3 regions of the Pseudomonas sp. S3_G06 genome follow, and region 3 is predicted to be linked to each of the others. Evidence: riboswitches for the same ligand, from Rfam matches in the RefSeq annotation. Region 3 holds a riboswitch; each other region holds the start of a gene.
The links. A riboswitch is a leader RNA that binds a small molecule or an ion and turns the genes downstream of it on or off. The one in region 3 is predicted to bind cobalamin.

Region 1 (10,276 bases), 810 kb from region 3:
AAAAAAGTAAGCAAAAAAACGCTTGCTCCTACGTTCGGCCCTCGCAGGCTCGGGTTCCTTCGCTACGGGACTGATCCGGGCGCAGCGGCTCCGGTTTGCTTCGCTGCACCTCCTTGCGCTGTGTTCGACTTCGTCGAACGGTCGCTGCGCTCCCACGCCCGGATCAATCCCTCCACTCAGCCTTCCGACGTCGCCGGTGGATCAAGATCAAGAGCACTCGAGCTTGCGCTCATTGTTGAGTGGGGCGGCTTCGCCGCGGGCAGCTGCGCTGCTTTGCTTTTGCTTTTGTGGGAGCGAGCCTGCTCGCGAAGGCGGCCTGACAGCCGACCTGTTCTTGAAGTGGTACCCAATCCAACTGTAGGAGCCGCCGAAGGCTGCGATCTTTTGATCTGGCTTTTGCTTTTGCTGTTGCTTTTGATCTTTTGCCCCTCCGTAACGAAGGTACCCCGAGCTCCAGCGAGCGGGCCGTACGCCGGGGCAAAGCCTTTTGGTTTCTTTTTTGCTGGGCCGGCACTCCGGCGTTTGAAAAAGGGACTCGCTGTAAGAGCGAAACCATAAGAAGCCGTTACCGCAGCAACGGATATACCCCCAGTTTCAGACTCACCGACCATTGACCCACGACGGACCCATGCGTAGCCTTGCGCTTTCGAGGTTCTTCGGCACTCGCCGAAGCTAAGAAGGGAACGCGGTCAAAGCCGCGGCTGCCCCCGCAACTGTGAACGGTGATGTTCGTTGCCACGCCACTGCCAGCTCAACCGATGAGCCAGCGGGAAGGCGCAATGGACGCCAGGTCTCGCGCCTGAACGCCGTCAGCCAGGAGACCTGCCTCGTCACAGATTCTCACTACAACCGGGCGGGGTGATCCGGTGGCGAATGCTTCCGGCGTGCATGCGCGCTGCCGGTTCTCGTCCCGTATGCCCGCCGCTTGCCAAAGGGCATACCGATGAAAACACTGGCCAAACTCCCCGTCACCATCGTCACCGGTTTCCTCGGCTCGGGCAAAACCACGCTGCTGCGGCACATGCTCGACAACGCTCAGGGCCGGCGCATCGCGGTGATCGTCAACGAGTTTGGCGAGCTCGGCATCGACGGTGAGATCCTCAAGCAATGCACCATCGGCTGCACCGAAGAAGAGGCCAGCGGCCGCGTATATGAGCTGGCCAACGGCTGCCTGTGCTGCACGGTGCAGGAAGAATTCTTCCCGGTAATGCGCGAACTGGTTGCCCGTCGCGGCGATCTCGACCACATCCTTATTGAAACCTCGGGCCTGGCCCTGCCAAAGCCGTTGGTGCAGGCCTTCCAGTGGCCGGAAATCCGTAGCGCCTGCACCGTTGACGCGGTGATCACCGTGGTCGACAGCCCGGCCGTCGCTGCTGGCACCTTCGCAGCGTTCCCGGATCAGGTCGATGCCCAGCGCAAACTCGATCCGAACCTCGACCACGAGTCGCCGCTGCACGAATTGTTCGCCGATCAACTGGCCAGTGCTGACCTGGTCATCCTCAACAAGGCCGACCAGACCAGCGCGGAAGATCTGGCTCGGGTGCGCGCTGAAGTCGCCGAAGAGCTGCCGCCAGCGGTAAAAATCATCGAAGCCAGCAATGGCCGCCTGCCGCTCGACGTGTTGATCGGCCTCGGCGCCGGCTCTGAAGAGCATATCGACGGCCGCCACAGCCACCACGATCACCACCATGACGGTGATGACGACGACCACGATCACGACGCCTTCGATTCGATCTCCATCGAATTGCCGCAAGCCGATGAAAGCCTGCTGCTCGACGCGCTGACGCAACTGGTGGTGCAGCACGGCATCCTGCGCGTGAAAGGCTTCGCGGCGATTCCGAACAAACCGATGCGCCTGTTGATCCAGGGTGTGGGCACGCGTTTTGACAAGCATTTCGACCGTCAGTGGGGCGCCGAAGAAGCGCGCGTCACGCGTCTGGTGCTGATCGGTCAGGAACTCGATGCCGCGCAACTCGAAGCGCAATTGCGCGCTGCGCTCAGCGTTTAAGCCATGCACCTGCTCAGGACCCAGCCCGGCGGATTCGTCTCGGACGACAACATTGCCGATCTCGGACAAACCCCCGCCGAGCTGGTGATCCTGTGCAGCGGCGATTCCAGCCTGGCGCTGCTCGCCGAGGCTGCGCAGCAATTGCCCGATGACTACCCGAGCCTGCGTCTGGCCAACCCGATGCAGGTGCAGAATCATGCCTCGGTCGATCTATATGTCGACGAAGTGCTGCGCCACGCCAAGGTCATTCTGATCTCACTGCACGGCGGCATTGCCTATTGGCGCTACGGTGTCGAGCGGCTGGTCGAGTTGTCCGAACGCGGCGTGCAACTGATTCTGGTGCCCGGCGATGACCGCCCGGACCCCGAGCTCAGTGACTTGAGCACGGTCAGCGCCGAAGTACGCGATAGACTCTGGCAATTTCTGCGTCAGGGCGGCATGGGCAATGCACTGGATTTCTTCCGTTGCCTGGGCCACCAATGGTTCGCCCGCGATTACCCGTGGAACGAGCCGCAAACCCTGCCGCGCACGGCGATTTATCACCCACAGAAAAACAGCGCTGCCCTGAGCGACTGGCAAGCCGAATGGCTGCCCGGTCAACCGGTGGCGGCGCTGTTGTTCTATCGCTCGCATTTGCAAGCGGCGAACACGGCGTTCATCGATGTGTTCTGCCAGCGCTTACAGGCAGCCGGGCTCAGTCCGCTGCCGATCGCGGTGGCCAGTCTGAAAGAACCCGGTTGCTTGTCGGTGGTCGAGGATTGGCTGGATGAAGTCGAGGCGGGGGTGATTATCAACACCACCGGTTTTGCCCAATCGAGTCCCGAAGCACCGCATCTGCGCCCGTTTCGCCGCAACATCCCGGTAATTCAAGCGATCTGCGCCCAGGACAACGAGCCCGGCTGGCGCGACAGCGAACAGGGCCTCGGGCCGCGTGATCTGGCGATGCACATTGCTTTGCCAGAGCTTGACGGGCGCATCATCAGCCGACCGATCAGCTTCAAGGATCTGGCCTGGCGCAGCGAGCGCAGCCAGTCCGATGTGGTCTGCTACCGCGCCCAGCCCGAACGCATGGATTTCGTCGCCGAACTGGCGCGGCGCTGGGTAGCTTTGGCACGCGTGCCGAACGGCGAAAAACGCATCGCGCTGATCCTCGCCAACTACCCGACCCGTGACGGCCGCATCGGCAATGGCGTCGGCCTCGATACGCCGGCGGCGGCGCTGAACATCCTCCGCGCATTGCGTGCCGAAGGTTATCCGATCACGGCCGAGTTGCCCGACAGCGGCACCGAACTGATCCAGCAACTGCTCGGCGGCGTCAGCAACGACCTCGACAGTCTCGACTTGCGCCCGTGCCAGCAGAGCCTGGCGATGGACGATTACCTGGCAATGTTCAATGCGTTGCCGCAGGCGAATCGCGCGGCGGTAGTCGAGCGTTGGGGATCGCCACACAACGATCCGATGTGTCGCGACGGCCGGCTGATGATCGCCGGTCTGCGTTTCGGTCTGACCTTTGTCGGCATCCAGCCGGCACGCGGTTATCAGGTCGATCCGAGCGCGGTGTATCACGACCCGGATCTGGTCCCGCCGCACGGCTATCTGGCGTTCTATTTCTGGTTGCGCAACACCTACGGGGCCCACGGCGTGATCCACGTCGGCAAGCATGGCAATCTCGAATGGCTGCCGGGCAAGGGCGTTGGGCTATCGGAAAACTGCTGGCCGGATGCGTTGCTAGGGCCGCTGCCGAATATCTATCCGTTCATCGTCAACGACCCGGGCGAGGGCGCCCAGGCCAAACGCCGCACGCAGGCGGTGATCATCGACCACTTGATGCCACCGCTGACCCGCGCCGAAACCTACGGCCCGCTGCGCAATCTGGAGCTGCTGGCCGACGAATATTACGAGGCGCAACTGCTCGATCCGCGCCGTGCCCGCGAGTTGCAACGCGACATTCTGCAACTGGTGCGGGACACGCAGATCGACAGGGAACTGCAACTGGATGCAGCGCTGGACAGCGACGCCGATGCGGCGATCTGGTTGCCGCGTCTGGACACTTATCTGTGCGACCTGAAGGAATCGCAGATTCGCGATGGGTTGCACATTTTTGGCGAATCGCCGAGCGGGCGCTTGCGTATCGACACCTTGCTGGCGTTGCTGCGCATCCCGCGCGGTGACGGCAAGGGCGCGCAGTCGAGTCTGCTGCGAGCACTGGCCAACGCGTTTGATCTCGGTTTTGATCCGCTGGATTGCGCCTTGGCCGATCCTTGGAACGGCCCGCGTCCGACCGAGTTGCAGACCATCAGCGAAGAAGTCTGGCGCACCGCCGGCGACACCCGCGAGCGCCTCGAATTGTTTGCCGCAGACTTGATCTCCCAAACACTGAACGTGCCCTGTGGGAGCGAGCCTGCTCGCGAAAGCGGTGTGTCAGTAAAAGAACAGCTGTCTGACCCGACGCCTTCGCGAGCAGGCTCGCTCCCACAAGGGTCGGGTTGGGCTGAGGTTAATTCGATAATCGAGCATCTGCGCGAAGTCGTCGCCCCACGGCTCGATGCTTGTGGCCCGGCCGAAATGCGCGGGCTGCTCGACGCCCTCAGCGGTCGTTTCGTCCCTGCCGGCCCCAGCGGTGCTCCGAGCCGTGGCCGTCTCGACGTGCTGCCGACCGGGCGCAACTTCTATTCGGTGGACGTGCGCAATCTGCCGACCACCACCGCGTGGCGCATCGGATTCCAGTCGGCAACGCTGATTCTTGAGCGACACCTGCAGGATCACGGCGATCACTTGCGCCAGCTCGGCTTGTCCGTGTGGGGCACCGCAACCATGCGCACCGGCGGCGACGACATCGCTCAGGCCATGGCGTTGATGGGCGTGCGTCCGATCTGGGCCACGGGCAGTCAGCGTGTGGATGATTTCGAGATTCTGCCGCTGAGTCTGCTCGATCGTCCGCGGGTCGACGTGACATTGCGGGTTTCGGGGTTTTTCCGTGATGCGTTTGCCAATCTCATCCGCCTGTTCGACGCCGCCGTGCAAGCGGTGGCCGCGCTGGATGAACCGGATGACTTGAACCCATTGGCCGCCAAGGTACGTGCCGAACGCGAGGCGCTGTTGCAGTCGGGCGTCGATGAAGACACCGCGCGGCGTCAGGCCGGGTGGCGCATCTTCGGCGCGAAACCGGGGGCGTATGGCGCCGGGGTGCAAGGCGCGATCGATGGGCGTCTGTGGCAGAGCCGCGAAGACCTCGCCGAGGTCTACCTGAACTGGGGCGCCTACGCTTACGGCGGCGCCGACGAGGGCACGGCTGCCCGCGAGCAGTTCAGCCAGCGCCTGAGCCAGGTGCAGGCAGTTCTGCAAAACCAGGACAACCGCGAGCATGACTTGCTCGATTCCAACGATTACTACCAGTTCCAGGGCGGCATGCTCGCGGCGGTGGAGACTCTGCGTGGCGAAGCGGCGGCCAGCTATCACGGCGATCACAGCCAGCCGGATTTGCCGAAGATTCGTACCCTGAAGGAAGAGTTGAACCGCGTGGTGCGCGCGCGCGCGGCGAATCCGAAGTGGATCGACGGAATCAAGCGTCACGGCTACAAAGGCGCGTTCGAACTGGCGGCGACGGTTGATAATCTGTTCGCCTTCGATGCGACTACGCAGTTGATCGATGACCATCAATATGCGTTGCTGGCGGAGGCATATTTGCTTGATCCGGCGACCCGGGATTTTGTTCGTGAACATAATCCGCATGCGTTGCGCGACATGACCGAACGCATGCTCGAAGCGCAGCAGCGCGGGATGTGGCAGGAGCCTGGGGCTTATAAAGAGGCGCTGGAGAATTTGCTGTTGGATGTCGAGGAAGATATGTAGCCGCTAAAAAGCTACCCTCACCCCAGCCCTCTCCCGGAGGGAGAGGGAGAGGGAGCCGATTTGTGTTGGTTTTGAGGCCTGAGTTCAAATCGATAATTCAGGTCGGCGCAACTTTCAAGAACACCCGGATCAGTTCCCTCTCCCTCTGGGAGAGGGTTAGGGTGAGGGCCACCCAACTGACACCCCACTAAAACTCAAGCACACCAAAGACCACGAAAGGGAAAACCCAAATGACCGACACCCCGCATTTCCCACTCTCCGCCGTGGTCGGCGCCGATGACTTGAAGCTCGCCCTGTGCCTGACCGCCATCGACCCGAAAATCGGCGGCGTACTCATCGAAGGTCCGCGCGGCATGGCCAAGTCGACGCTGGCCCGGGGCCTGGCAGATCTGCTCGCCAGCGGCCAGTTTGTCACGTTGCCGTTGGGCGCTACCGAAGAGCGGCTGGTCGGCACCCTCGATCTCGACGCTGCCCTGAGCGACGGTCGCGCGCAGTTTTCGCCCGGTGTTCTGGCCAAGGCTGACGGTGGCGTGCTCTATGTCGATGAGGTCAATCTGCTGCCCGACCACTTGGTCGACCTGCTGCTCGATGTCGCCGCCAGCGGTACCAATCTGATCGAGCGTGACGGCATTTCCCATCGGCATTCGGCCAAATTCGTCCTGATCGGCACCATGAACCCGGAAGAGGGCGAACTGCGGCCGCAACTGCTTGACCGCTTCGGTTTGAACGTTGCCCTCAGCGGCCACACCGCGCCCGCCGAACGCGGACAGATCATTCGCCGGCGGCTGGATTTCGACAGCGATCCACAAGGGTTCTGCGCGCAGTGGGCGAGCGAGCAACACATCCTGCGTTCGCGCTGTGAAAGCGCCCGCGAGCGCTTGGCAGCCATCCCACTGGATGACGCGGCATTGGCGTTGATTACCGAGCGTTGTTTCGCTGCTGGCGTCGATGGCTTGCGTGCCGATCTGGTCTGGTTGCGCGCGGCTCGCGCCCATGCGGCGTGGCGTGGGGCGGATGCGATTGCTGAAGAGGACATCGACGCGGTGGCCGAATTTGCCCTGCGCCATCGCCGTCGCGAGCAGCCCTTGGCCGGCGCGGAGCCACAAGCGCAATCTCCGTCAGGCGCAGACAGCAAATCCGGTGAAGGGCAGGGCCAGTGGGGCGAGATGCCGGCGACGGCGCAAGCCACCGGTACCCGCCGCGAAGTTCCGAGCTGGCCACCACTGGCAAAAAAGCCCTAGGCATTCGCCCCCGGTCCGACGCGGGGGCGAATGCCAGACCCCGTGCCGGACAACTAGACAATGGCCGCCAGGGCCAGCGGCATGCGGCCGGCAGCGGATCGGTGAACTGGCCGGGCACGCTGCTCAATGGCCGCCCCCAGCGCCGCGCCGATCTGCTGTTTCAACAGCGTACCCGCTCGCCCCATGAAATCTGGCTGGTGATCGTCGACGCGTCGGCCTCGACCCGTCGCCATCAGGCCTTGAGCGATGCCAAGGGCCTGCTCGCGCAGTTGTTCGACGATGCTTACCACCAGCGGGCGCGGCTGGCGTTGCTGACCGCCAGTGGTTTTGCGCCGAAATGGCAGGTGCAAGGCTTGAAGGCCTCAAGCGGCCTGCGCGTCTGGCTCGACGGTCTGGGCGCCGGTGGCGGCACGCCGTTGCTCGCGGCACTGGAACAGGCGCAGCAATGGCTGACGCTGCGGCGCAAGCGTTTTCCCGCCGAACAGCAACGCTGCCTGATCGTGACCGATGGTCGCGTGAAAGAGCTGTCGGCGTTGCCCGTGCTGGCGTGCCCCGGATTGCTCATCGACATCGAGCGCGGGCCGATTCGACTGGGCCGGGCGAAGGATCTGGCGACCGCGCTGCAAGCGCAGTATCAGCATATCGATGAGCTGGGTTTGCGCTGAAATCCGCCGCGCCGCTCGCACCCTGTGGGAGCGAGCCTGCTCGCGAAGGCGTCTTCAGCAACGCTGAAAATCTCCGGTCGAGTTCATTCATACAGATTTTGAAATGATTTGCCTCTGTAGAACAGGCCGGTTGAACCTGTACGCTCCAAGGCCATTTTTCATTCAGGATCTACATGAACACCCTCTCGGAGCCTCCCAGTCAGCACTCTCCAGCACGCCTTCGCGCGGTCTTGATCCTTTCGCAGCACCCCGTCTTCCGACTTCCGACTATGGTTGATAACGCGGCTCTTGAGCCTTTGCGTTGCACTTCGCCGTGTCCGGCCGCCTGAATTCACTGAAGAGAGATCGAGACGTTTTATGGAATGGTTAGCGGATCCCACAGCCTGGTTAGGCCTGTTGACTCTGATCGTGCTGGAACTGGTACTGGGTATCGACAACCTGGTGTTCATCGCAATTCTTGCCGACAAACTGCCGCCGCATCAGCGTGATCGCGCGCGGATCATCGGCCTGTCGCTGGCGTTGATCATGCGCCTGGGCCTATTGGCGAGCATTTCCTGGCTGGTTACGCTCACGCAGCCGTTGTTCGAGGTGTTCGACAAGAGCTTCTCCGGTCGTGATCTGATCATGCTGTTCGGTGGCGTGTTCCTGTTGTTCAAGGCGACGATGGAGTTGCATGAGCGCCTCGAAGGCCATGTCGGCGAGCGCTCGACCAACACAACCTACGCGCTGTTCTGGCCGATCGTGGCGCAGATCGTGGTGCTCGACGCGGTGTTCTCCCTCGATGCGGTGATTACCGCTGTGGGCATGGTCGATGAACTGGCGGTGATGATGATCGCCGTGATCATTTCCATCGGCCTGATGATCGTCGCCAGCAAGCCGCTGACCCGCTTCGTCAACGCACATCCGACCGTGATCATGCTGTGTCTGGGTTTCCTGATGATGATCGGTTTTGCCCTGACCGCAGAAGGTCTGGGCTTCCATATTCCGAAAGGTTACCTGTACGCCGCGATCGGTTTCTCGATCCTCATCGAAGTCTTCAACCAGATCGCCCGGGCTCGGCGCAAACGTTCGATGCAGGGCGTGCGCCCGATGCGCGAGCGCACAGCCCATGCGGTGATGCGTCTGCTCGGTGGCCGCAAGCTGGCGGCGGAGGAGGTTGGTGAGGAAATCTCCGACCTGCTGGACAACGGTGAAGCGCCGGTGGCCGAGCTGTTCGACCGTCGTGAGCGGGTGATGATCAGCGGTGTGCTGCAACTGGCGGAGCGGCCGATTCGCAACCTGATGACGGTGCGCGCCGACGTTGACCTGATTGATCTTGCCGATGACGCCGAAGCCATTCGCACGAAGCTGATGCATTCGTCGTATTCACGCTTGCCGCTGATTCGCGATGGCGCGGTGGACGAGCCGCTGGGCTTCGTACACAAGAAGGAATTGCTCAAGGAGTATCTGGCCGGCAACGAGCCGAACCTTGAGCATCTGGCACGCAAGACCGTCAATCTGCTCGACAGTTATTCGATCCTCAATGCCCTGGAGCAGATGCGCGCGGCATCGACGCACATCGCCTTCGTGGTCAATGAGTTTGGCGATTTCGTCGGCGTATTGACCATGACCGACATCCTCGAATCGATCGCCGGTGAGTTGCCCGATGCCAGTGAAATCGAAGGCCCTGATGTGGTCGAAGAGCGCGGCGGGTTTCTGGTCAGTGGCGCGCTGCCCTTGGCCCGCGTTCGCCAGCGTACCGGCTTCGATGCCGAGCCGACCGAGGATTATCAGACCATGGCCGGGTTGGTAATGAGTCTGCTGGATCGGTTGCCGATGACCGGCGATCGACTGGAATACGAGGGCTGGCAATTGACCGTCAAAGCGGTTGAAGAGCGACGGGTGACGCGGGTGTTGCTGGAGCGTGAGGTGGCTTGAGCATTCGTGGAATGGCGCAGCGGTCGCTGCGCTTGTTACTGATAAAACGTAAAGCGGTCCTTGCCCGTATGCTTTGATTCGTACAACGCCGCATCCGCCTTGATCAGCGCCTGATTCAACGAGTCACCCTCGGCCACCCGGGTAATGCCGATGCTGATGGTGACCGGGTGCCGGGTGGGGTGTTCACGCACTGACTGGCACAGTTGCGTGGCAAGGCTTTCAACATCCTCGCGCCGCACTCCCGCCAGATAGATCGCGAACTCCTCACCGCCCATACGCGCGTAGTCAAACGAAATCATCACTGCCTTGATATCGGCTGCGACGCGAATGAGCACCTCATCACCGATGTCATGCCCGTAGGTATCGTTGACCTTCTTGAAGTTGTCGATGTCGATCATCATCAGGTAATGATCGCGCTCGCGCGGGCTTGCCAGCAGCCGTTGCCCTGCGTGGGTCATGAACGAGCGTCGGTTGGGAATCTGCGTCAGCGGGTCGTTATAGGCCTGATCCAGCAGCAACCGCGACATCAGGTAGTTGTTCAGCTTGGCCTCACGGAACTTCAAAAAGGTGTACACCGTGAGTGCGCAGAGGAA
Region 2 (10,276 bases), 1.6 Mb from region 3:
CCTCGGCGATCCCGTAATCGAGTGCAGCCTTGCGCAGCCGGCCACCGTGCTCAAGCATAAAATTCCGCCCCCAGGCAAAGCATCAGCAGCCACAACCATACGCCGCGCTGGACCAATTGCCAGCCACGCTCGATGGAATCGGCATCGGCCGGCGCACCTTCGCCCAGTTGCGGGCGCTCATGCAGTTCGCCGTGATAGATCGCCGGGCCACCCAACTCGACGCCCAGCGCACCGGCACCGGCCGCCATCACCGGGCCGGCGTTGGGGCTGTCCCACTGCGGCGCCTGGGTGCGCCAGCATTTGAGCGCGAGGCGGGTTTTGCCCAGTAGCGCGTAGGTCAATGCCACCAGACGCGCAGGAATGTAGTTCAACACGTCGTCGATTTTCGCCGCCGCCCAGCCGAAACGCTCGAAGCGTTCGTTGCGATAACCCCACATCGCATCGAGGGTATTGCTCAAGCGATACAGGACCACGCCCGGCGCGCCGGCGACGACAAACCAGAACAGCGCAGCGAACACCGCATCGCTGCCGTTCTCCAGCACCGATTCGGTGGCGGCACGGGCCACGGCGTTGCTGTCCAGTTCATTGGTCTGGCGGCTGACCAGATAACCGACGCGCTTGCGTGCCTCGTCCAGATCATCGGCGCGCAACGCCGCCGCGACAGGCGCGACATGTTCGCCGAGGCTGCGCATGCCGAGTGCACAATACAACGCGAGAATCTCGACGATCCAGCCGACATAGGGCGCCCAGGAAAATGCTGTGGCGAGCAAGGTCAGCGGCAGTACCGCGATAACCCACGCGGTGACGCCATGACTGCGCCAGCCACGACCGCCGGCGTTGAAGCGTTGCTCGATGCGTCCGGCAAAATTGCCGAACGCCACCAGCGGATGCCAGCGTTTCGGTTCACCGAACAGCGCATCCAGCGCTACTGCGGCGACACTCAGCAACGCCACACTCATTGACTCACTCCCCAATAATTTTCGCACAGCAACTCGTTCAGCGGCCGCGCCTGCGCCCAACCTTCGAGCACCAGCATCGGCGCCGGATAGAACTCCTTTACCGGGCCCAGACACAACACCGCCAGCGGCTTGGCACCGGCCGGCAACTTGAGCAAATCCGCCAAGGCTTGCGGTTCGAACAGCGAGACCCAGCCCATGCCCAGGCCCTCGGCACGGGAGGCCAGCCACAGGTTCTGGATCGCGCAGGACAACGAGGCCATGTCCATTTCCGGCAACGTGCGCCGACCGAAGATGTGCTTTTCGCGATCATCCATCAGCGCCGCGACCAGCACTTCTGCGCAATCGTTGATGCCTTCGACCTTGAGCTGCATGAACTCATCGCTGCGCTCGCCGAGGGCCTCGGCGGTGCGGATGCGTTCCTCTTCCACCAGATCGCGGATCTGCCCGCGCAGAGCACGATCGCTGATGCGGATGAAGCGCCAAGGCTGCATCAGGCCGACGCTCGGCGCTTGATGAGCGGCCTCGAGCAGACGACGCAGCAACTGCGGCTCGACGCTGCCACCGGTGAAGTGGCGCATGTCGCGGCGTTCGGCGATGGCCTTGTAGACCGCTGCGCGTTCGGCTTCGGAGAATGTGTTGTCGGTCATGGCCCTTTCGCGAGCAGGCTCGCTCCCACAGGGTTCAGGTCATCCATTGTGGGAGCGAGCTTGCTCGCGAAGCCGGCCTCACTGTCTGGCGCAAACAATGACGCAATCGCAGTCGGATTCGACGGGAAATAAAAGTGCACGTACGACGCCGTCATCCGCCCCTCGCGATAAACCGCCTCAGCGCCGCGCCCGCCATTGGGACTCAGCCCACGGGCAATCGGCGTCAGCTCGGTTGTAGTCAGCGAATGGTGATACGTATGCCCCCGCAAGGAACCTTCCGGCAGCTCAACCGCCTGCAACGCCAGCGCCGCCAGACGCTTCTGCATCACCGCCTCGCCCTTGAGCAAACCGACCAGCTCAGCACGGGTGCCTTCCACGTCGGTCAGCGAATCCAGCAGATAAAGCATGCCGCCACACTCGGCGAGCAACGGCTTGCCCGCCGCGTGGTGCGCGCGGATTGCTGCAAGCATCGTGGTGTTTTGCGCCAGCGCGACGTGGTGCAGTTCCGGATAACCGCCCGGCAGATACAGGCTGTCCGCCTCGGGCAATCGGGTGTCGCGGATCGGCGAGAAAAATTGCAGTTCGGCGCCCATCGCCCGCAGCAGATCGAGACTGGCGCCATAGGTGAAGGCAAAGGCTTCATCACGGGCGACGGCGATGCGCACACCTTTCAATAAGGGCTCGGCGGCGATGACGTCAGGCGCGGCGAATTCAACGGCGGGGGGCAGCGCGACTTGGCAACTGCTGGCCAGCGCATCGGCGGCCGCGTCGAGACGCAGATCCAGATCATTCAATTCGCTGGCCTGGACCAGACCGAGGTGGCGGCTCGGCAATTCGATGCCGGTCTCGCGGGACAGCGCGCCGTACCAGCGCAGACCTTCGGTGAGGCTGCCTTCGAGCAATTGCGCATGGCGCAAGGTGCCGACGCGGTTGGCCAGCACGCCAGCGAACGGCAAGTCCGGCTGATACTTCGCCAGGCCCAGCGCCAAGGCGCCAAAGGTCTGCGCCATGGCGGTGCCATCGATCACGCCGAGCACCGGCACACCGAAGTGGCGCGCCAGATCAGCGCTGGATGGCGTGCCGTCGAACAGGCCCATCACGCCCTCGATCAGAATCAGATCAGCCTCGGCGGCGGCTTCCCACAACAGCCGACGACTTTCCTGCTCGCCGACCATCCACATGTCCAATTGATAGACCGGCGCACCGCTGGCGCGCTCGAGGATCATCGGATCGAGAAAGTCCGGCCCGCATTTGAACACGCGGACCTTGCGCCCCTGATTGCGATGCAAACGGGCGAGTGCGGCGGTGACGGTGGTCTTGCCCTGACCGGAGGCCGGCGCGGCGATCAACACCGCCGGGCAGTGGCGTGGTTGCTTCAAAGTTCGACGCCTTTCTGCGCTTTGATCCCGGCCTGGAAGGCGTGCTTGAGCATGCCCATCTCGGTGACCGTGTCGCCCATCTCGATCATTTCCGGCTTGGCGCCGCGACCGGTGACCACCACGTGTTGCATCGGCGGACGCGCCTGCAAATCGCTGAGCACCTGATCGAGATCGAGGTAGCCGTGCTTGAGGGCGATGTTCAATTCGTCGAGCACCACCAGACCGATCGAAGGGTCGCGCAACAATTCGCGCGAGACTTCCCAAGCGGCGGTCGCCGCGGCGATGTCGCGCTGACGATCCTGGGTTTCCCAGGTAAAGCCTTCACCCATGACGTGGAAACGCACTTGCTCGGGGAAGCGGCGGAAAAACAATTCTTCGCCGGTGCTGTTGCGGCCCTTGATGAACTGCACCACGCCGCACTGCATGCCGTGGCCCATCGCGCGGGCGAGCATGCCGAACGCCGAGCTGCTCTTGCCTTTGCCGTTGCCGGTCAGCACCAGCACCAAGCCACATTCGTCGGGCGAGTTGGCAATGCGTTCGTCGATCACGGCTTTCTTGCGCTGCATGCGCGCCAGATGGCGCTCGTCACGCTCGGGGGAATCAGTCATGGGGGGAGCTCTCCGTTGAGGCTGGATAACGGCGGGCAGGCACAAGAATAGACGGCAAAAAGCCTGGCATCGCCCACCGTGATGCCGCTGAGATGGATCAGGCCGGTCTCCGGGCTCATGAGCGGCGTTTCGCCGGACTGCGCGCCTTCCCGCTTCTTTCGAGGCAGTGGCTCAAGGCGCAGTTTTCACTCATTCACCGTTGCGGGGGCAGCGCCGGGATCGTCGTGGCTTCGCTTGAAGACCACCCTCACCGGCTTCCCTGTTTCACTCTGTCGACGCGGGGCCACAGAGCACCTGAAACAAGCGGCGAAGGTTAGAGGGTTGGGGGTGGAGCGTCAATTGAAGAGGCGCTTTGCGCGCGAATAACTGCCGCTGCTCAATTGTGCAGCGGCAATCTTGTGCCAGACTGTGACAAGTGATATCAAAGAGCCATGCTTTTTTCCAAAAAGCCCACTACAACAATAAGGATGACGACGATGCAAGGCATGATCATCAGCAACCCGCGCCTGGAATTCCTGCGCCCGTTGCTGGAACGCTGGTTTGACTGTATCGATCGCTACAACACCGTTCGCGGCGACAACGACACGCCATATTGGCACGACGAGAAAGCCAATCTCGGCCTGCTCGCGGCAGCGGCGTGGATGGCTGAAATGGTCACGCTGAACGACACGGCCACGCGCAAACAGAACGAAGAAGGCGAACGCAATGCCCGCGCCGACCTGCTGATTGCCGGCGCCGAAGACCGCGCGTTCATTCAGGCCACGCAACGCTGGCCACGGGTCAACAACCTCAACCTGACCCAGGCCCTGCTCGACATCACCGTTGATGCCAAGCGCATCAGCTACGCCAGCGATCTCAAGCTCGGCTGCCTCTTTGTTGCTCCGCAAAAACCTCAGCACAGCGCCAGCCCCGAAGAATTGCAGGACATGGTCGACGACCTGCAAAAGGAACACACCTGCGCCGTGGCCTGGTATTTCCCCTACGCCTATCGCAAATTGCACAGCGACGCGGGCAACTATCATCCGGGCATCGCCGTGCTGTTCAAGGAAGCCCGCGGTTGAGCAGTTGAACCATCGGGCCTGCGCCCTCCTCTATGTTTAGGAATGCATTCATAGGGAAGATCAGCAATGCGCAAGGCCCAACTCGCTCTTATCATCGCCGTCGCAGGCGGGCTCGCCGCCTGCGGTGAAACCTCCAGCCTGCAAGTCTCCGACGGCACCGGTCCGTCACCGAAACTGCCCGAACCGAACAAGACGCTGATCCCGACAGTGAACATCGCCCCGGCGGTGGGCTGGCCGGACGGCGCGAAACCGACCGCAGCGGCCGGCACCCAGGTCGCGGCGTTTGCCGAAGGCCTCGATCACCCGCGCTGGCTCTATGTGCTGCCCAACGGCGATGTGCTGGTGGCGGAAACCAACGCGCCGCCCAAGCCCGATGACAGCAAAGGCATTCGTGGCTGGGTGATGAAGAAAGTCATGGGCAAGGCCGGCGCCGGCGTGCCCAGCCCGAACCGCATCACCCTGTTGCGTGATGCCGACCACGATGGCGTCGCAGAAACCCGTACGGTGTTCCTGCAGAACCTCAACTCGCCGTTTGGCATGACGCTCGTCGGCAACGATTTGTACGTAGCCGACACCGACCGCCTGCTGCGCTTCAACTACGAGCCGGGCGCCACCGAGATCAAGACCCAACCGATCAAAGTCGTCGACTTGCCTGGCGGCACGCTGAATCACCACTGGACCAAAAACGTCATCGCCAGCAAGGACGGCAACAAGCTCTACGTCACCGTCGGCTCGAACAGTAACGTTGGCGAAAACGGTCTGGATCAGGAAGAAGGCCGCGCGGCGATCTGGGAAGTGGATCGGGCGACCGGCAATCACCGGATCTTCGCCTCGGGCATTCGCAACCCCAACGGCCTCGCCTGGGAACCCACCAGCGGCGCCTTGTGGACAGCGGTCAACGAGCGTGACGAAATCGGCAGCGATCTGGTGCCGGACTACATAACCTCGGTCAAGGACGGCGGCTTCTATGGCTGGCCGTACAGCTACTATGGCCAGCACGTCGATGTGCGGGTCAAACCGCAGAATCCGGATCTGGTAGCCAAGGCCATCGCTCCGGATTACGCGGTCGGTCCGCACACCGCTTCGCTGGGCCTGACCTTCGCCGATGGCAACCGCTTGCCGGCGCAATTCAAGGAAGGCGCATTCATTGGCCAGCACGGCTCGTGGAACCGCAAACCGCACAGCGGCTACAAGGTGATTTTCGTGCCGTTTACTGGCGGCAAGCCGACCGGGCAGCCGGTGGATGTGCTGACCGGTTTCCTCGACAAGGACGAAAACGCGCTGGGCCGCCCAGTGGGCGTGGTGATCGATCAGCAAGGTGGCTTGCTGGTGGCGGATGATGTCGGGAACAAGGTGTGGCGCGTGTCGGCCAGCAAGTAAGTTAAGCGCGAAGCAAAAAATGTGGGAGCGAGCCTGCTCGCGAAAGCGGTGTATTAGTCAAATCATTGTCGACTGACACTCCGCCTTCGCGAGCAGGCTCGCTCCCACAATTAGTTATGCATACGCGCTAGGGGTTATGCGCCAGCTGCCCCGGCTGCAACACCCGCTTGGCGCTCAGATACGCCTTCTGCCAATAGGCCTTCGACAGGCTATCGAGCTTGACCGTGCCACCCGTGGCCGGTGCGTGCACGAAGCGTCCCTCACCGACGTAAATCCCCGCGTGACTGACCTGCGAGCCGCCATTGGTGGCGAAGAAAATCAGGTCGCCGGTCTGCAAGCCTTCCTTGCCGACATTCGGCGCCTGCATGACGATCATTTCGCGGGTCGAGCGTGGCAGCGAAATTCCCGCCGCGTCGCGGTAGACGAAACCGATCAGACCACTGCAATCGAAACCGGAATCTGGCGTGTTGCCGCCCCAGCGGTACGGTGTGCCGACCAGGCCGAGGGCACGGAACAGCACGTCTTCAGCAACGGGGGAAAAAGCCTGGGAAGGAGCGAACACGATCGGCGCGCGAACCACGGGGGCTGGCGGCGGTGTACGGCTGGCGCAGGCGCTGAGCAGCGCGGCGCAAAGGATCAAGGTGAGGCGGGCCGACATCGTCATAAGCAGAACATCCTGATCTGGCTGCGGCTTTCTCTGCCGAATGGACAGAAACAAAACCGCCTGCGTCATCACGCAGGCGGTTTGCCATCAATATAGATTCAGGATTCTAGCGGCTACGCGGCAAACTTCAAGTAAGACTTTAACTTCACCTTGTAAAGTTTAGGTCTACTCCATTGCCGTGCCGTTTTGTCGCCGCGAACGCAGCGACATGCAGTTTACTTGCGAGCGGTGACCACGGTCGGCGCCATGGCGAGTGCGCGCTTGGCTTCGATGAAAGTCTTGCTCCAGTAGCTGTCACCCAGGCTGTCGATGCGAACACCGCCGCTGCGACGACTGCTGGAGTGAATGAACTGGTTGTCACCCAGGTAGATGCCGGCGTGACTGACACGACCGCGACGACCATTGGTGGCGAAGAACAGCAGATCACCCGGCTCAAGGTTGCTGCGCGAAACCAGCGGCGCATCAACGTTGATCATTTCGCGAGTCGAGCGCGGCAGGTTCATGCCCGCCTCTTCGCGGAACAGGTAACCGATGAAACCGCTGCAATCGAAGCCGGCTTCAGAGGTACCGCCGAAACGGTAACGGGTACCGATCAGGGACATGCCGCGTTCGAGGATGCTGTCAGCCAGTACAGGAAGCTGATATGGCTTGCTGCCGTTGAACTGGTTGAGTTCTTTTTCGGTGTCCAGCTCTTCCTGATAAATAACGGAAGACTGGGCGGTAGCAGAATTCTTGACCTGTTGCGGCGGCTCTTGAACCGGAGAATGAGCAGCACAACCGAATAACAGGGTAACGAGTGCGAGAGGCACGAGGGGTGCGAAGCGCTTTAGCATGGGCACGACCGTGGCTGATAGTTGTAAAGAAGCCGAGACTATGCCCGCTATCGTCCTCATTTGCAAATTCAATCGAACTTTATGTGACTTCCCGGTTTCGCGTTTACATCTAAGCGCGTAACTCGTCTGGCCGGGGGATCGGGGCAGGGACGCGGGTTTTCTGGCGCCTGAAAGCTGGCAAAAGCCCACTACTACCAGCCAAGAGTTTCCTTGAGGAAGGGAATGGTCAGCTTGCGTTGCGCTTGCAGGGACGCCTGATCAAGCTGCTCGAGGAGATCGAACAGCGCGCTCATGCTCCGCGTGCCGCGAGTGAGAATAAAGTGCCCAACCTCATCGGTCAGGTGCAGACCGCGACGGGATGCGCGCAATTGCAACGCACGCAGTTTGTCTTCATCGGAGAGCGGGCGCATCTGGAAGATCAGCGCCAGGGTCAGACGGGATTTCAGGTCAGCCAGCTTCACAGGCAATTCGCGCGGTGAAGTGGACGCGGCAATCAGCAGGCGCCGGCCGCTGTCACGCAGACGGTTGAACAGATGAAACATCGCCTCTTCCCAGTCGGCCTTGCCGGCAATCACCTGCAAGTCATCCAGGCAGACCAGTTCGTACTGTTCAAGGTTGTCGAGGATTTCCACGCCGCGGTCCATCAACTCGGCCAGCGGCAGATACACCGCCGGTTCGCCCATCTGCTCGAAGCGCAGGCACGCGGCCTGCAACAGATGCGTGCGCCCGACGCCGTGCTTGCCCCACAGGTAGATCAGGCTCTCCGTCCACCCGGCGTCGGCTTCGCAGAGACGCTCGACATAGCCGAGTGCAGCGGCATTGGCGCCTGGGTAGTAGTTGATGAAGGTGGCGTCGTCACGCAGACGCACACCTAGGGGCAGCTGAATCGGTTTCATGCTGACTGAACAGTTCTCAAAGGAACCGTTAGTGGCCTCTGTGTAAAGTTGGCGAAGTTTATACCCGTGAGGCTGAGCGCACAATGCGACAGACCCCAAGCAAAATCAAAGGTTTGCGTTGACGCAGCGGTTTGATGACAGATTCTCTGGCGCCCTCGCTCGCACGAAACGGGCCAGCCCGGCCAAGCGCCGGGCGGCCCGCGCCATCACAGCTCAGGTTCGTCAACGCCGCTGTAGATCCCGGAATCCTTATACAAGTCGTGGACATGACGCACCAGCACCATGATCACCGCCGCCACCGGCAACGCCAGCAGAACGCCGGTGAAACCGAACAGCTCGCCGCCAGCGAGGATCGCGAAGATCACCGCCACCGGGTGCAGGCCGATGCGGTCCCCGACCAGCAGCGGCGTCAGCACCATGCCTTCCAGCGCCTGACCGACCATGAACACCGCGACGATCCCGACCATCGGGTACAGATCGCCACCGAACTGGAACAATCCGGCGATCAGCGCCGCACCAATGCCGATGACAAAACCCATGTACGGCACGATCGCCGCGAGCCCGGCAATCAGGCCGATCAACAGCCCCAGTTCCAGACCGACGATCATCAGGCCGGCGGCATAAATCACCCCCAGCGCAACCATCACCAGCAACTGCCCGCGCACGAACGCGCCGAGCACTTCGTGGCACTCGCCCGCCAGCGCAACCACGCGCTCTTCGCGATCACGTGGGAGCAGGCTGCGGATCTTGCCCATCATCACGTCCCAGTCGCGCAACAGATAGAAGCTCACCACCGGGATCAGCACCAGATTTGCCAACCAGCCGATCAGCGCCAGGCTCGAGGCCGTCGCCTGACTCAGCACCACGCCGACGATGTCGGTGGTCTGGCCCATGTGCTCGCTGATCGCAGCTTTGACCTTATCGAATTTCCAGAAGCCGTCCGACAGCCCCAGTTTCGCTTGCGCCCACGGCACAGCGGTGTGCTGCAACCAGTCGAGCATCTGCGGCGCCAGTTCGTACAGACGCAGCAACTGCTTGGCGAGCATCGGCACCAGCACCAGCAGCAACGCGGTGACGATCAGCGTGAACAAGGCAAACACGGCGATCACGCCCCAGGTTCGCGACAGCCCGAGCCGCTCCAGACGATCCACCAGCGGATCGAACAGATAAGCCAGCAACAACGCGACCAGAAACGGCGTGAGGATCGGGTGCAGCAACCATACAAACGCGCAAAGCAGGACTACCCCACCGAGCCAGAACCAACGCCGCGTATCGGCCATTTACCACTCCTGATGCTTCTATATAAGGAAAGACTTACCAGCGAAACCGCAACGACGGTGCCGCCGCTGCCGGGGTCGGCGCTGCGACCGCAGGCGTACCATCCGCCGCTGGCTGGGCAGGCGCCACCGGGGCCGGCGCTTCGGCCGGCAGCTCCTGCAACTTCGCCAGCGACAATTGCGCGCGCAATTGATCGACGCTGCCATTGACCTGGTAGACGATGCGATCACCCTGCACGCTTTGCAGACGCACGCCGAACGGTTCGAGTAACCGCAGCAGCGCCGCATAGTGCTCCAGATTCATGCCCTGCACTTCCAGCGTCTGCTGACCCGACGCGCCGGGCTTGGCGACAAATCGCGGCGCCAGACGCTCGGCTACCGCCAGCATCACCGCATCGGCAACAGCTGCCTGATCAGCGCCCTGCACACTGCCGGCCTCTTTCTGATCACCGAGCCACAAGCGCCACTTCGCCTGCCACTGCCCGCCTTCTTCGCGGGCATGCACCGCCAGCAAGGCGTCGGCGTTGTAGCGTTCCGAAGCACTGCGCAGAGGCGCGGGATCAGCGCTTTCC
Region 3 (10,276 bases):
AACTCGATGCCGAACTGAAAAGCTGGCTGGCGTTCGCCGTGCAGAAGTGCGAAGAGGTCGCCGTGCTCGCCCAAGCGGTCAGCGAGCCGGAAGCGCCGAAGGTACTGCGTGCCCTCGCGCAAAGCCGTTCGGTGCAGACCAGCCGCGCTGCCTCGCCGCGTATTCACAAACCGGCGGTGCAAGCGCGGGTCGCGGCGATCACTGCCAGGGATGCGCAACGCCAATCGCCGTTTGCTCAGCGCATCGCCAAACAGCGCGGCAAGCTCGACCTGCCGTTATTCCCGACCACCACCATTGGCTCGTTTCCGCAGACGGCGGCGATTCGTCTGGCGCGTCAGGCCTATAAGCAAGGCAAGCTCAGCGCGGCCGATTACACCGATGCGATGCACACGGAGATCCGCCACGCGGTGGAAATTCAAGAACGCCTCGGCCTGGATGTGCTGGTGCACGGTGAGGCAGAGCGCAACGACATGGTCGAATACTTCGCCGAACAGCTCGACGGCTATGCCTTCACCCGCTTTGGCTGGGTGCAGAGCTATGGTTCGCGCTGCGTCAAACCGGCGGTGATCTTCGGTGACCTGCGCCGCCCGCAAGCGATGACGGTCGAGTGGATTCGTTACGCCCAGGGCCTCACCGACAAGGTCATGAAAGGCATGCTGACCGGCCCGGTGACCATGCTGATGTGGTCGTTCCCGCGCGAAGATGTCAGCCGCGAAGTGCAGGCACGACAACTGGCGCTGGCCATTCGTGACGAGGTGAATGATCTGGAAGCGGCAGGAATCAAAATCGTGCAGATCGACGAAGCGGCGTTCCGTGAAGGCTTGCCGTTACGCCGGGCGCAGTGGCCGGCGTATCTGGAATGGGCAAGCGCAGCGTTCCGCCTGTGCGCCTCCGGCGTGCGCGACGAAACGCAAATCCACACGCACATGTGCTACAGCGAATTCAACGATGTGATCGAGTCGATCGCGGCGATGGACGCCGATGTCATCACCATTGAAACCTCGCGTTCGGACATGGAACTGCTCGAAGCGTTTGAAGCGTTCGCCTACCCGAACGACATCGGCCCCGGCGTGTACGATATTCACTCGCCACGGATTCCCGATGTGTCGGAAATGGTTGGCTTGCTGCGCAAGGCGGCGCAGCGTATTCCGGTTGAGCGTCTGTGGGTCAATCCGGATTGCGGTTTGAAAACCCGAGGCTGGCCTGAGACCGAAGCGGCGCTGGTGCACATGGTCAGCGCCGCACGGCAACTGCGCAAAGAGTGGGCCTGACCCTTTACCGCCCTGGAATACATAACCCTGTGGGAGCGAGCCTGCTCGCGAAAGCGGTGTGTCAGTCGACCTCAATGTTGGATGACCTGACGCTTTCGCGAGCAAGCTCGCTCCCACAGAATTCGCGTTCCCCCTGTCATTCACGGCAACACACAAATCCTTTGTGGGAGCGAGCCTGCTCGCGAAAGCGGTGTGTCAGCTACACATGCATCAGGCAAGGAAACGCAATATCGGTGCACCATCGAACGGGTCCGTCAGATAGTGCGCCCTGACGCCGAAAGTCGTCTGTAACCGCTCCGGCGTCAGCACGTGCAGCGGCTCGCCCAATGCCACCAGACGCCCGCGCTCCAACACCGCCAGGCGATCGCACTTGAGCGCCTGATTGAGATCGTGCAGGGCGATCAACGTCGTCACCGGCAGTGCGCGCACCACTTGCAGAATGCTCAACTGATGCTGGATATCGAGGTGGTTGGCCGGCTCGTCGAGCAGCAGGATCTGCGGGCGCTGGGCCAGTGCGCGGGCGATGTGCACGCGCTGGCGTTCGCCACCGGAGAGGCTGCGCCAGAGGCGGTTGCGCAGGTGCACGGCGTCGACGTCGACCAGCGCTTGCTCGACGATGGCGTCATCGGCCGGCGACCACGGTTGCAGCGCCGACAACCACGGCGTGCGCCCCAGCGCCACCGCGTCGAACACGCGAATGCCATCGTCGGTATCGGCCTGTTGCTCAACCACCGCGAGCGTCTGCGCGATGCTGCGCCGCGACATTTTGCCCAGCGCCTGACCGCCGAGCTGCACATGGCCCGCGCTCGGTTCGCGCAGGCCGGCGAGCAGTTTCAGCAGCGTGGATTTCCCCGAACCGTTCGGCCCGACAATGCCCAGGGTCTCGCCGCGCTGAACATCGAGACTGACACCATTGAGCAACTCGGCACCGCGCACTTTGAAGCCCACACCCGCACAACTTAAAACCGTGTTCATCGCGCCGATCTCCGGCCCACCAGAATCAGCGCGAACACCGGTGCGCCGACCAGCGCAGTGATCACGCCGACCGGGATCACCTGACCCTTGATCAGGGTGCGCGACAGCACATCGGCGGCAATCAGAAACACCGCACCGCCCAGCGCACTGGCGGGCAACAGACGCGCATGCCCCGTGCCGAGCAACAACCGCGCGGCATGGGGAATCACCAGACCGACAAAGCCGATCGAGCCGACAATCGACACCATCACCGCCGTCACCAGCGCGGCGCAGCCGATCAGCAGGATCTGCACTCGGCGCACGGCAATGCCGAGGGAGGCTGCCGAGTCCGCGCCAAAGGTGAACGCATCCAGCGCCCGGCGGTGCCACAGACAAACGACCAGCCCGAGCAAGGCCACTGGGACCGCCAGCCACACCGACGGCCAGCGCACGCCGCCGAGATTGCCGAGCAGCCAGAACATGATCCCGCGCGCTTGTTCGGAGCTGGCCGAGCGGGTGATCAGAAACGCGGTGAGGGCGTTGAACAATTGCGAACCGGCGATCCCGGCCAGAATGATCTGCCCGGTGCCGCTGGCCGAGCCGCTGACCCGCGCCAACAGGATCACCAGTACGAACGCGGTCACCGCGCCGGCAAAGGCACCGACCGACAATGAAATCGCCCCGGCGCCGACGCCAAGCAGGGCGACCATCACCGCGCCGGTCGAGGCACCCGCGGAAATCCCCAGCAGATACGGATCGGCCAGCGGATTGCGCAGCAGCGATTGCAGAATCACCCCGCACGTCGCCAGGCCGGCGCCGCAAGCCGCCGCGACCAGCGCGCGGGTCAGGCGATAGTTCCAGACGATACCTTCGTCGATCGGGTCGAGCACATAACCGGCGCTCCACAGCTTGTTGGCCAGCACCTGCAATACCACGCTCGGCTCGATCGAAGTCTCGCCAATAGCCACGCCGCCAATCAGCGCGACCGACAACGTCAACAGCACCAGCAGCAAACGGATCAGGCGTCTGCTCATGGCGACAGGTCGTAGCCGTTGATCGCGCTGGCCAGTTGTGCGAGGCCGTCGAAGGTGCGCAGGCTGGCCTGCATGTCCATGGCGTCTAGGATGATGATGCGGTTGTGCTTGACCGCGTCCATGTTGCGCGTCACCGGATCACTGCGCAGGAAGGCGAGTTTTTTCTGATAGTCGTCCGCCGGGAAACGCCGACGATCCATGCGCGCGATCACCAGAAATGTCGGGTTGGCCTTGGCGATGGTTTCCCAGCCGACGGTCGGCCATTCTTCATCCGACTCGACGACGTTGCGCACGCCGAGGGTGCTGAGCATGAAATCGGGAACGCCTTTGTGCCCGGCCACGAACGGCTCGATGTCCATCTCGGCGCTGGAGAACCACACAAGGGCGCTGACGTCTTTGCGCTGCTGCTTTTTCGCGGTGGCGATCGACTGCGCGAGGCTGGCTTTGAGCTGCTCATTGAGCTGCTCGCCACGCGCCTGCACATCGAAAATCGCTGCGAGCTGGCTCACGGCTTTGTAGATGCTGTCGATGCGAAACGGCGCCAGCCGCGTGCCGTCCGAGCCGACGAGGTTGTCCTTGGCTTCGCAATCGGAGGGCAGCAGATAGGTAGGAATCTTCAGTTCATGAAACTGCTCGCGAGTGCCGACCGCGCCTTGCGGGCCGACCATCCATTCCAGCTCGACGGCAACCAGCTCCGGGCGTTTAGCGATCACCGCTTCGAAACTCGGCTCGTTGTCGGCGAGGCGCTCGATCCTGTCGTTCTGCGCTTTGTATGTGCCCAGCACGTCGTTGAACCACAACGAGGTGCCGACGACTTTGTCGCCCAGGCCCAAGGCATAAAGCATTTCCGTACCGGCCTGGCCGATGGTCACCGTGCGCGCAGGCGCGTGCTGAAAGGTCAGGCTGCTGCCACAGTTTTCCACGGTCAGCGGATACGCAGTCGGCGACGCTTGCGCCAGGGCGCAAAGGCTCAGAGCGGTGAGCAGGGTGGCAACGCGGGGCAGCAGCATGGGGCAGTCTCCAGGGGAACCGTACGGGAGCGGGCGGGTACGGTTGGAAACACACCTCGGGCGCAGTCGTGGAAACTGCGCAAGGCCGGCACGGGGAAAATACGCGCGGCACGATGTCCTTCCCGGACACCCCGCCGGTTAGTCAGTCGCTGTGCCGGCAGGTCTCCTGACTGATGCGTCATCGCCACGCTCCGGCCTTCCCGGGGTTCACCCAGTGGCAGTCGAGGAGCAGGCTCGGCACCTACAGTTGCGGGGGCAGTTCCGATTGATGCTGTGCAAGCATTTCGGATTCCCTATTAATTCCGTGTGGAAACCGGCGGCGGCATGGTAGTCGATTTGCACGGTGGAGGGGGAGGCGAATCTGCCACAGCGTCGATTTTGTCGTCGGCATTGCAATCGGCCGTATGCACTGATTAATATACGTTCCATATACATTTCGTATCGGATACAAATATGGGCATCGTAAAAATTTCAGAGGACATGCACGAGAACCTGCGCATCTCCAGCAACGCCCTCAGCCGCTCGATCAACGCGCAGGCCGAGCACTGGATGCGCATCGGCATGCTCGCCGAGCTGCACCCCAACCTCGACCACAGCGCCATTTGCCGCCTGCTGATCCGCGCCGAACAGAACGGTGGCCTGGATCTGCAACAACTGACTCAGGAAGCCGTCAGCGCATGAGAAACCAGATCAAGATCAACACGCCGGCCGACATCGAAAAATCCCGCGCCGCCGGCAAACTCGCCGCCGAAGTACTGGCGATGCTGGTGCCGCATGTGAAGGCCGGGGTGACCACCGATGAGCTGGACCGGTTGTGCAACGACTACATCGTCAATGTGCAGAAAGCCGTGCCGGCCAACGTCGGTTATCACGGCTTTCCGAAAACCGTCTGCGCGTCGGTCAACGATGTGGTGTGCCACGGCATTCCATCGGGTACGCCATTGAAAGACGGCGACATCGTCAACCTCGACATCGCGGTGATCAAGGACGGCTGGTTCGGCGATACCAGTCGCATGTATGTGGTGGGCGAGGCGACTCCTGAAGCGCAGCACCTGATCAAGACCACTTACGACGCGATGTGCGCGGGCATTCGCGCAGTGAAACCGGGCGCAACGCTGGGCGATATCGGTCATGCGATCCAGAGCCTGGCGGAGGCGGAGGGCTTCAGCGTGGTGCGCGAGTACTGCGGCCATGGCATCGGCAAGGTCTATCACGACGAACCGCAAATCCTGCATTACGGCTTTCCCAATCAAGGGCTGAAGCTCAAGGCCGGGATGATTTTCACCGTGGAACCGATGCTCAATGCCGGCAAACGCCATGTGAAGAACATGCCAGACGGCTGGACCGTGCTGACCAAGGATGGCTCCTTGTCGGCGCAGTGGGAGCATATGGTCGCGGTGACGGAAAACGGGTTTGAAGTGCTGACGGCGTGGCCGGATCAGATTGAAGGGTATTCCCCGATCAATTGAACAATCCCGAACCTGTGGGAGCGAGCCTGCTCGCGAAAAGGTTGTGTCAGTCACCATTAATGTTGAGTGACACAGCGCATTCGCGAGCAGGCTCGCTCCCACAGGGGGATTTCAGTGGATTGGAAATCTAGTGAGCACCGGCAGCCTTGTTCAAATCGCTCTCGGTCCATTCGGTGTAAACACAAGCATCCGCCGTCGCCCAGCGCACCCGGACCGGATCGCCGGCCTTGAGCGGCATGCCTGCCGCCGACAGCGCTTTCACCGTCATCGACGTCCCGCCCGCAGTGACCACGCTGCACGTCTGGCTCTCACCGAGAAACAGCACCTCCACAACATTCGCCGATACCTCATTCCAACCCGCCGCCAGCGGCTCATCCAGCGCCTGCTGCGTGCTCAGCGCCAAGGCCTTTTCCGGACGCACCATCAGCAGCACATCCTGATCAGTGTGCAACCCGGACGTCAGCCGAATCGACAACAACTGCCCCTCGAAACTCGCTGCCGCATTGCCTTGCGCCTTGAGCTTGAGGAAGTTCGAATTGCCCAGAAACGACGCGACAAAGGCATTCGGCGGATTCTGGTAAAGGTCGTAACCACTGCCCAGACCAACGATTTTGCCGTGGCTGAAAATCGCGATGCGTTGCGACAGCCGCATGGCTTCTTCCTGGTCGTGGGTCACGTAAACGATGGTGATACCCAGGCGCCGGTGCAGCTGGCGCAGTTCATCCTGCAAGTCCTCGCGCAGCTTCTTGTCCAGCGCGCCCAGCGGTTCGTCCATCAGCAGGATGCGTGGCTCGTAAACCAGTGCCCTGGCGATGGCGACACGTTGTTGCTGACCGCCGGACAGTTGCGAAGGGCGGCGATGGGCGAACTGTTCGAGCTGCACCAGCTTCAACATCGCATCGACGCGTTTTTCACGCTCGGCGGCAGCCAGTTTACGGATCGCCAAAGGGAAGGCGATGTTGTCGCGCACCGACAGATGCGGGAACAGCGAATAGCGCTGGAAGACCATGCCGATGTCGCGCTTGTGCGGCGGCACGTTGACCAGCGACTGGCCGTTGACGAGGATCTCGCCGCTGCTCGGTGTTTCGAACCCGGCGAGCATCGACAGCGTCGTACTCTTGCCCGAGCCGCTGGAGCCGAGAAAGGTCAGGAATTCGCCGTCCTTGATGTCCAGCGAGATGTTATCGACGGCAGCAAAATCGCCGTAGTGCTTGTTCAGGTTGCGCAGGCTGACCAGGGGTTTGTCGCTCTGCTGGGATGCGTCTTTGATCACGGCACTCATGTCGTACTCCTGGGCGCTCAGGCGCTGATTTCGTTGCGCCGGCGCAGCGCGGCGGCGATCACCATGACCAATACCGACAGGCCGATCAGCAGCGTCGAAGCGACGGCGATCACCGGGGTCAGGTCTTGGCGCAGGGTGGTCCACATTTTCACGGGAAGGGTTTGCAGAGTCGGGCTTGCCATCATCACGCTGAGCACCACTTCGTCCCATGAAACGAGGAAGGCGAAGAGGGCGCCGGCGACCATCCCCGGGCGGATCGCCGGGAATGTCACCTTGAACACCGCTTGCAAGCGCGAGGCACCGCAGATCACCGCCGCGTCTTCAATCGACTGATCGAACAGCTTCAGCGAGTTGATGATCGAGATGATGGTGAACGGCAGCGCGACGATCACATGGCTGACGACGAAGGCGAACATGGTCCCGGTATAGCCGAGCTTGAGAAACAGCGCGTACACCGCCACGGCGATGATCACCAGCGGCACGATCATCGGCAGGGTGAACAGGCCGTAGAGCATCTCGCGGCCGGGAAAGCGCCCTCGCACCAGCGCAAACGCGGTCGGCAAACCGAGGGCCACGGCGCAGATCGTGGTCAGCACGGCAACCTTGAGGCTGGCGGCAGCGGCGTTCATCCAGTCGGGGTTGGAGAAAAACTGGCCGTACCATTTCAGCGTCCAGCCCGGTGGCGGGAACACCAGCCACTGCGAGGAGCCGAACGACAGCAGCACGATGAACACGATCGGCAACAGCAGGAACAGACCGATCAGCCCAGTCGTGGCGTAGAGGCCGAAACGCATGCGCCGGCTCATGGCATTGGGGGTCAGGAGCATGTCGGCTTACCTCGCGTTACTGGCGCCAACCGGGGATTCCGGTTGAAGCTTCAGGTAGAAGTAGAACAGCACCAGGGTGATTGCGATCAGCAACGCGGCGCCGGCACTGGCCAGGCCCCAGTTGAGGAACGATTGCACCTGCTGAATGATGAACTCCGGCAGCATCATGTTCTGTGCCCCGCCCAGCAAAGCGGGGGTGACGTAGTAACCGAGCGACATCACGAACACCATCAAACCGCCGGACGCCAGGCCCGGCCGGCACAGCGGCAGGAACACCCGGAAGAAGTTGGTCCACGGACTGGCGCCGCAGATCGAGCCGGCCTGCAGGATCATCGGGTCGATGGCCTGCATGGTTGCCTGCAACGGCAGCACGATGAACGGGATCATGATGTAGCTCATGCCGATCACCACGCCCGTGAGGTTGTGCACCATCTCCAGCGGTTGATCGATGATGCCCATCGCCATCAGCGCCTTGTTGATTACCCCCGAGGCTTGCAGCAACACCAGCCACGAATAGGTGCGGGCGAGCAGGCTGGTCCACATCGACAGCAACACGATATTGAGGATCCAGCGCCCCCAACCGCGCGGCACCAGGGTGATCGCCCAGGCCAGCGGAAAGCCCAGCAGCAGGCTGAACAGCGTCACCAGCCCGGCCACCGAAAAGGTGTTGAGCAGCACCCGCGCATAGGCCGAGTTGGCGAACAGTTGTTCGTAGTTGCCGAGACCCGGCACAGGTTCGAGCACGCCGCGCAACAGCAGGCCAATCAACGGCGCGAGAAAGAACAGGCCGAGGAACAGCAGCGCCGGAGCGAGGTTGCCGGCGCCGCGCCAGCGTTGCTTGAAAGCCGAACCGGCAGCGCCGGCGGCGCTCCCGGTGGCAGTGGAAGGACGAGGCGCAGTGGCCGCGATTTTCATTTGACCAGCCATTCGTTCCACCGTGTCGCGATAGCCGGACCGTTCTTGGCCCAGTAAGCGAAATCAAGGGTGATCTGATCCTTGGCGTAAGCCGTCGGCAGGTTGGGGGCCAGCGTCGAATCCAGACGCTCCACACTGTCGAGGTTGACCGGCGCGTAGGCGGTCAGGTTGGAGAAGTCGGCCTGGCCTTTGGCGCTGCTGGCATTGGCGAGGAACTTCATCGCCGCATCTTTGTTTTTCGAGCCTTTGGGGATGACCAGAATGTCGGCCATGACCAGGTTCTGCTTCCAACTCACGCCGACCGGTGCGCCGTCTTCCTGCAAGGCGTGCACACGGCCATTCCAGAACTGGCCCATGCTCGCTTCGCCGGACGCCAGCAGTTGCTGCGACTGCGCGCCGCCGCCCCACCAGACGATGTCTTTCTTGATGGTGTCGAGTTTCTTGAAGGCGCGATCCAGATCCAGCGGGTAGAGCTTGTCAGCCGCAACGCCGTCGGCCAGCAGCGCCAGTTCGAGCACGCCGGGGCTTGGCCATTTGTACAGGGCGCGTTTGCCGGGGTAGGTCTTGGTGTCGAACAGCGCGCTCCAGTCCTGCGGCTTGTTGGCGCCGAGCTTGCCTTCGTTGTAGCCGAGGACAAAGGAGAAGAAGAACGAACCGACGCCGTGATCGCTGACAAAGCGCGGGTCGATCCTGTCGCGCTGGATCACTTTGAAATCGAGGGGTTCGAGCAGGCCTTCGGCAGCGGCGCGCAGAGCGAAGTCGGCTTCGACATCGACTACGTCCCACTGCACGTTGCCGCTCTCGACCATGGCTTTGAGTTTGCCGTAGTCGGTGGGGCCGTCCTGGACGACGGTGATGCCGCTGGCCTTGCTGAACGGATCGGCCCAGGCCTGTTTCTGCGCATCCTGGGTGCTACCGCCCCAGCTGACAAAATTCACGCTTTCGGCAGCCATTGCAGCCTGGCCGGTAACGCTGAGCAGTCCCGCGAAAAAGATCGCGGTTGCAGCTTTGTTCAACACCATGTTCACGCCCTCATTGTTGTGTTTTTGAGCGGGCCTTGCGTTGTTGCCCGCCTGTCGGGAGCAGTAGCTGGACGGTTTTTTTGTTCGTCCGGTCTATGGAATATCATATTATGGTATTCCAAACTTTGTGCAAGCACTTTGCCTTACCGGTTATCTGGCGGATCTGTCTTTCCGGTCTTCATCCAAATGTGTAGCGAATGAAACTGTGGCGAGGGGATTTATCCCCGTTGGGCTGCGGAGCAGCCCTGAAAGCGGGACATGCGATATTTCTGGCGGATCGCGTTGGCAGGAATCGGGGCCGCTTCGCAGCCCGACGGGGATAAATCCCCTCGCCACAGGGGAGTATCGATAACAGGGTCATTCGGTGAACGGAATGCTCTCAACCACCTCAAGGTCATACCCGGTCAACCCCGCATACTTCAGCGGCGGACCGAGGTGGCGCAGCTTGCCAACCCCAAGGTTCTGCAGAATCTGCGCCCCAGTCCCGACTTC

Region 1: another riboswitch for cobalamin. It lies ahead of cobW (cobalamin biosynthesis protein CobW); the one in region 3 lies ahead of AB4N47_RS08065 (ABC transporter substrate-binding protein).
Region 2: another riboswitch for cobalamin. It lies ahead of cobO (cob(I)yrinic acid a,c-diamide adenosyltransferase); the one in region 3 lies ahead of AB4N47_RS08065 (ABC transporter substrate-binding protein).

The regions. Positions count from the first base shown of each region.
Region 1 covers NZ_CP162738.1:2,554,266-2,564,541, reverse strand. Annotated here, with positions in the region: cobalamin riboswitch at 633-844, shown strand; gene cobW (cobalamin biosynthesis protein CobW) at 944-2,008, shown strand; gene cobN (cobaltochelatase subunit CobN) at 2,012-5,860, shown strand; gene AB4N47_RS11445 (ATP-binding protein) at 6,091-7,101, shown strand; gene AB4N47_RS11440 (vWA domain-containing protein) at 7,074-7,766, shown strand; gene AB4N47_RS11435 (TerC family protein) at 8,124-9,683, shown strand; gene AB4N47_RS11430 (GGDEF domain-containing protein) at 9,719-10,276, opposite strand, start outside.
Region 2 covers NZ_CP162738.1:3,383,815-3,394,090, forward strand. Annotated here, with positions in the region: gene cobD (threonine-phosphate decarboxylase CobD) at 1-58, opposite strand, end outside; gene cbiB (adenosylcobinamide-phosphate synthase CbiB) at 51-959, opposite strand; gene bluB (5,6-dimethylbenzimidazole synthase) at 956-1,606, opposite strand; gene AB4N47_RS15085 (cobyrinate a,c-diamide synthase) at 1,603-2,985, opposite strand; gene cobO (cob(I)yrinic acid a,c-diamide adenosyltransferase) at 2,982-3,593, opposite strand; cobalamin riboswitch at 3,677-3,906, opposite strand; gene AB4N47_RS15095 (hypothetical protein) at 4,070-4,654, shown strand; gene AB4N47_RS15100 (PQQ-dependent sugar dehydrogenase) at 4,721-6,034, shown strand; gene AB4N47_RS15105 (C40 family peptidase) at 6,162-6,698, opposite strand; gene AB4N47_RS15110 (C40 family peptidase) at 6,914-7,531, opposite strand; gene hda (DnaA regulatory inactivator Hda) at 7,723-8,427, opposite strand; gene AB4N47_RS15120 (AI-2E family transporter) at 8,634-9,707, opposite strand; gene AB4N47_RS15125 (DUF2066 domain-containing protein) at 9,742-10,276, opposite strand, start outside.
Region 3 covers NZ_CP162738.1:1,740,901-1,751,176, forward strand. Annotated here, with positions in the region: gene metE (5-methyltetrahydropteroyltriglutamate--homocysteine S-methyltransferase) at 1-1,271, shown strand, start outside; partial or broken gene AB4N47_RS08055 (ABC transporter ATP-binding protein) at 1,482-2,150, opposite strand; gene AB4N47_RS08060 (FecCD family ABC transporter permease) at 2,243-3,259, opposite strand; gene AB4N47_RS08065 (ABC transporter substrate-binding protein) at 3,256-4,269, opposite strand; cobalamin riboswitch at 4,409-4,602, opposite strand; gene AB4N47_RS08070 (ParD-like family protein) at 4,723-4,950, shown strand; gene map (type I methionyl aminopeptidase) at 4,947-5,738, shown strand; gene AB4N47_RS08080 (ABC transporter ATP-binding protein) at 5,866-7,020, opposite strand; gene AB4N47_RS08085 (ABC transporter permease) at 7,038-7,847, opposite strand; gene AB4N47_RS08090 (ABC transporter permease) at 7,854-8,762, opposite strand; gene AB4N47_RS08095 (ABC transporter substrate-binding protein) at 8,759-9,784, opposite strand; gene ribBA (bifunctional 3,4-dihydroxy-2-butanone-4-phosphate synthase/GTP cyclohydrolase II) at 10,142-10,276, opposite strand, start outside.